2 regions of the Arthrobacter sp. zg-Y179 genome follow, and region 2 is predicted to be linked to the other one. Evidence: predicted binding sites of a transcription regulator. Region 2 holds the regulator's gene; the other holds the start of a gene.

Region 1 (2,389 bases), on a different contig from region 2:
CCTGGAAGGTCTTCAGATCGGCCTGGGCGCCGGCGCCGCCGGTGGCTTCGGAACCTGCGATGGTCAGCGTGACGGCCGGGGCTGAGGCCGCAGATGTGGATGTGTTTGCAGACATGGCTCCATCTTCCACCCAAAACGGCGGAACCGGCCACCCTTGCAAGACACGCTGTTACGGCGCGCCGTCGTCGTACCGCGCCGCCGCTGCGGGCTAACCGTCCCGGCGGGCGCCTCGGAGCAGGCGGACGATGTCTTCCAGGATGTTCCGGACCACCGGGAGCCGGGACAGGATCACGAGTTTGGCCACCAGCGGGGCCAGATTCGCGGCAAGCCGGTGGGACCTGCGCTGGCCGGGGGAGCGGTCATACACCCAGAAGAAGGTGATCCCCATATGCATCAGCCAGAGCAGTTCGGGCAGGTCGTCGCGGATGGCCACGGGCGGCTGCGGCCGGGCGGTCGACACCGCCTGCCGGAACATCGCGATGGATTTCCCCCGTCCGACGGCGTCGTCCTCCCTGCGGCTCGGCGACATGGCGTCGCGCAGGAAATGCGTGCCGAAGGCGTGGTACGGCTCCATGGTGGTCAGGCCCGTGGACAGAATGACCGCCAGGTTCTCGCCAAGGTTGTGGCCCTCGCGGATCTGCGGCAGTGCAAGCGAGCGGTGTTCGTCCTGGAGGGACCGGTAAAGCTCGTGGAGGAGGTCATCCTTGGAACGGAAATAGTAGTAGGCGTTGCCTACCGAAACGCTTGCCTCCTGCGCGACGGCGCGCATGGTGGTCTTTTCGTAGCCCTGTGAGGCGAAGAGGCGCAGCGCGGTGTCGATGAGGAGCCGGCGCGTCTGTTCGCTCTTGGCGGTGACGGCCAATGATGCTCCCTTTGCAGTATTTCCAGCGTTTAGTAGACCATTCTTTTGAACGTGTTCAAAATAGGGCGCGCGGCAGGAACTGACCGGGCATGGCAGAATGGAGGCGGCCCAATAGGGCCGCCCGGGGCAGCGGGCACAGTGCTAATACAGCCGGCGAAAGCCAGGCGAACCACTACCGGAACGGAATGCCATGGATACACAGCCACGGGCAGCTGTGAAAACTGCTGCAACTTATGCCTCCCGCGGGAGCTCGCAGTACGACCTGATCCTCACCCTGATGTGCGTCGTCATCGTCATTTCAAATATCGGCGCCACCAAGGGCGTGCAGTTTTCCCTTCCCGGCGGCTGGGACATTGTTACCGACGGCGGTTTCTTCCTCTTTCCACTCGCGTACATCCTCGGCGACGTGGTCAGCGAGGTTTACGGTTTCAAAGCCGCCCGCCGGGCCATCTTCACGGGCTTTGCGATGGCACTTCTCGCCGTCGCGAGTTTCGCGGTAATCATTGCCCTGCCTGGATTCACTGATGCCTACGGGCTGGAGAAGCAGGCCGCACTGGAAGTGGCGCTCGGTCCGGTCTGGCAGATTGTGCTGGCGAGCCTGCTGGGCTTCCTGGCCGGCCAGCTGCTGAACTCAATGGTGCTGGTACGGATGAAGGAGCGGTTCCGCGAGAAGGCGCTGGCCGGGCGGCTGATGGTCTCCACCGGTGTGGGGGAATTTGCGGACACCCTGATTTTCTGCGCCATTGCGGCTCCGGTCATCGGGATTACCGACGCCGGCGGGTTCTTCAACTACGTCCTGTTCGGCTTCCTCTACAAGACGCTCATCGAGTACCTTTTTGTGCCGGTCACCGCCCTGGTCATCCGGGTCATCAAGAAGCGCGAACCCAGCTATGTGGAGCCGGTGCTGGAGCCTGTCGCGGCGTAGGGACCGGTACCCCCGGGTTCGGTGCTCCCCGTCACTGACGCGATTCGTCGCGGCGTCCGCTGCTCCGCCGGGTCCCCATGAACATCAGAAGCGGCCCGAGGACGAGGGAAATGACGACGGTGATGATCGCTTGGGAGGGTGGCTTCCATACTGCGACCACCACCAGCGCCAGCAGCAGGGAGAGCGTAACGAGGATCTGGATGGTCCATCCAACAGTGCCGTGCCCGCGCCGCACTATCCCCCGCTTTTCCGCCATGCTGACCCCTTCGAATAGCCGTTGCAAGACCGCCATGCCTCCGCTCCGAGCCTAGCGGCAACCGGTCCTACCGCGCGGGGAAACGCCAATCAGGTCACCGGGCGAAATCCCTGCCAAGGTGTGCAAAGGTGGGGGAACGCCAGCATTTCACTTCCCCAGTACGGCAGGAGACAAACATGAGCAATCCAGTCCCGAACCCCGGTGCCAAGGCAGTAGATGAAAATCTTGCCGGAACCGCAGAGGAATTCAACGATGAAGTCACCCGGGCGATGATCGACGACGCCCAGGAGAAGGATTCGAGCCCCGGAGACGAAGAACGGGATGCCCAGCCCGCCTTGGAAGAGGA
Region 2 (2,389 bases):
TTGAGGTTTTCACCCTGCAGCATGAACCGCAGCTGTTTTCTCGCGAACCCGGCTGCTTCACGGATCGTGAAGACTTTCCGCTGGTACATTTTCCGACCCACGTGGAACAGGCTGGCGCCGCGCATAAGCGTATTATCGACGTCGAAAAAGGCCGCTTCGCCAGGTTTGCCCGCCGCATCCGTGGTTCCGGTGGCTCGGACTACAGTGGCTCGGGGCATGGTCCGAGTCTACGCAAAACCCGGCCTGAGCGCGGAAATCCGACGTATTGGGGCTATTTTGGACATATGAGTGAATCCGTCGGACCGGAAGTCGTCCTCCTTACCCGACCGGGCTGCCATCTGTGCGAAGACGCCCGCCTGGTGCTCCGGCGCGTGGGGGAGGACCTTGGCGTGGCCTGGCAGGAACGCAGCGCGGAGGAGGACCCGGAACTCGCCGCCCGCTTTGGCGAGGAGATTCCGGTGTTGTTCATCGACGGCGTTCAGCGGGACTTCTGGAAAATCGACGAAACACGGCTGCGGCGTCTGCTGGGGGCGTGATGGCACCCGAGGAAGTCCGGTCGGAACGAGCAGCCCTGGAGCGCGACACGGCCAACAGCGACCAACCGGCCCCAACGCCGTCGGCTGGTGCTGGAGCAGGACGACACATACCGCCGGCGTCGCTGGCGCGGTTGACCATTTACTTGAGGGCGTTGTCCGCCATGCTCGCTGACGGGATAGAACGTGTGTCCTCCGAAGAGCTGGCCGAAGCCGCCGGCGTGAATTCGCCCAAGCTGCGCAAGGACCTGTCCTACCTGGGGTCCTACGGGACCCGGGGTGTTGGATATGACGTCCCGTATCTCAGCGGACAGATTTCCGCCGCGCTTGGCCTGACATTGAACTGGCGTGTAGCCATAGTAGGTGCAGGCAACCTCGGCCGTGCATTGGCAGGCTATCCCGGGTTCGGTTCAAGGGGCTTCGAGGTTGTGGCACTGTTCGACGCCGACCCGATGGTTATCGGCCAGGAGGTGGGCTGGCTAAGGATCAGCCCGGTGGACTCGCTTGAAGCAGTGCTCGCGAAGACCGGGGCAAACATGGCGGTGCTCTCGGTGCCCGCCGAGGTTGCCCAGGATCTATGCGACCGCCTCGTGGAGTCAGGTATTACCAGCATCCTCAGCTTTGCTCCCGTAGTGCTCCAGGCGCCCGAGCATGTCCAGATCCGCAAAGTGGACATGGCGACCGAACTGCAGATCCTTGCCTACCACGCACAGCGTTCACAGGTTTCGCAGATCGCCGCCCGGGCCCGCCTGGCGCGCTAGGACCGGATCCGCCTGCGGGGGTTCCGTCTGGGCTTCCAGTTGATGGTGCGGCTTTGTTTGGTGCCTTAGCGGCGAGAGTGGCTGCACAGACAGTACCCGCCGGCGGAACCACGGAGCTGCTCCTTTCGTGAAGGTGATCGCGGCTCCTGCGACAGCCAGGGCTGCAGCAAGTGACTGGGTCCGGGTTCCTGCGTTCAGCGCATAGAACAGCGCCGTGCCCGCAAGGACCGCGGAGGCTATCCGCGCCCAGCGGCGCTTGTCCCGAACGGCAACCGCAAGCAGGAGTGCGGTTCCCATGATCACCAGGGCGTAGGCGAGCTCGATCGCCGCGAGCGTCCTGGCATAGTGGGTGGCGGTCACTCCGTACCGCTCGAGGAGGGACAGGGCAGGCGGCAGCGAATCCGGTATCGGCGTCCGGGAAATGGTTGAAACGGTGCCCCACAGATTGAGCAGGCCTGCCCCGGAAATCAGGACGAATGCCGCTGCAATGGCAGGAACCGGGTTGCCGGTATTTGCCGGCAGCCGACGTTGCACGGCCCGCACCACCACTGCTATCGCGTGCGCCGTGGTGCGCGCTGCCACGGCCGTAGCGTGGGCAACGGCGCGGGATACCACTGAGACGGTATGTGCGACGGCGCGGGATCCTACCGCTGTGGCGTGGGCTGTGGCGTGGGCTGTGGTGCGGGCTGCACTTGAGGCGGTATGTGCGACGGCGCGGGATCCTACCGCTGTGGCGTGCGCCGTGGTGCGGGCGCCTACTGCCGTGGCGTGGGCGGTGGTGCGGGCTCCTATGGCTGTGGCGTGCGCCGTGGCGGAGGCTGCGACGACAGTCGCGTGGGCCGTGGTTCGAGCGCCTACCGCTGTGGCGTGGGCGGTGGTGCGGGCTGCCGTCGAAACGGAGTGTGCGACGGCGCGGGCGGTCACCGCTGTGACGTGCGCCGTGGTGGAGGCTGCGACGACAGTCGCGTGGGCGATGGCGTGAGCTGCTACCGATACCGCGTGGGCGACGGCGCGGCCTCCTACCGCTGTGGCGTGCGCCGTGGTGGAGGCTGCGACGACAGTCGCGTGGGAGACGGCGTGAGCTGCTACCGATAC

What was found. Region 2 encodes Rex, which represses fermentation and respiration genes when NADH is low (regulators of the CRP and FNR family bind a similar motif). Its sites were predicted from a motif close to CTTGTGAANNNNTTCACAAG; they were not measured.
Region 1: the regulator Rex is predicted to act here: its motif matches at 905-924, upstream of LOC56_RS14625 (queuosine precursor transporter).

Annotation. Positions count from the first base shown of each region.
Region 1 covers NZ_JAJJOB010000013.1:68,763-71,151, reverse strand. The annotation lists gene thiD (bifunctional hydroxymethylpyrimidine kinase/phosphomethylpyrimidine kinase) at 1-115, opposite strand, end outside; gene LOC56_RS14630 (TetR/AcrR family transcriptional regulator) at 209-862, opposite strand; gene LOC56_RS14625 (queuosine precursor transporter) at 1,053-1,787, shown strand; gene LOC56_RS14620 (hypothetical protein) at 1,819-2,043, opposite strand; gene LOC56_RS14615 (hypothetical protein) at 2,220-2,389, shown strand, end outside.
Region 2 covers NZ_JAJJOB010000004.1:167,145-169,533, reverse strand. The annotation lists gene LOC56_RS02925 (HAD family hydrolase) at 1-218, opposite strand, end outside; gene LOC56_RS02920 (glutaredoxin family protein) at 285-536, shown strand; gene LOC56_RS02915 (redox-sensing transcriptional repressor Rex) at 536-1,294, shown strand; gene LOC56_RS02910 (hypothetical protein) at 1,250-2,389, opposite strand, start outside.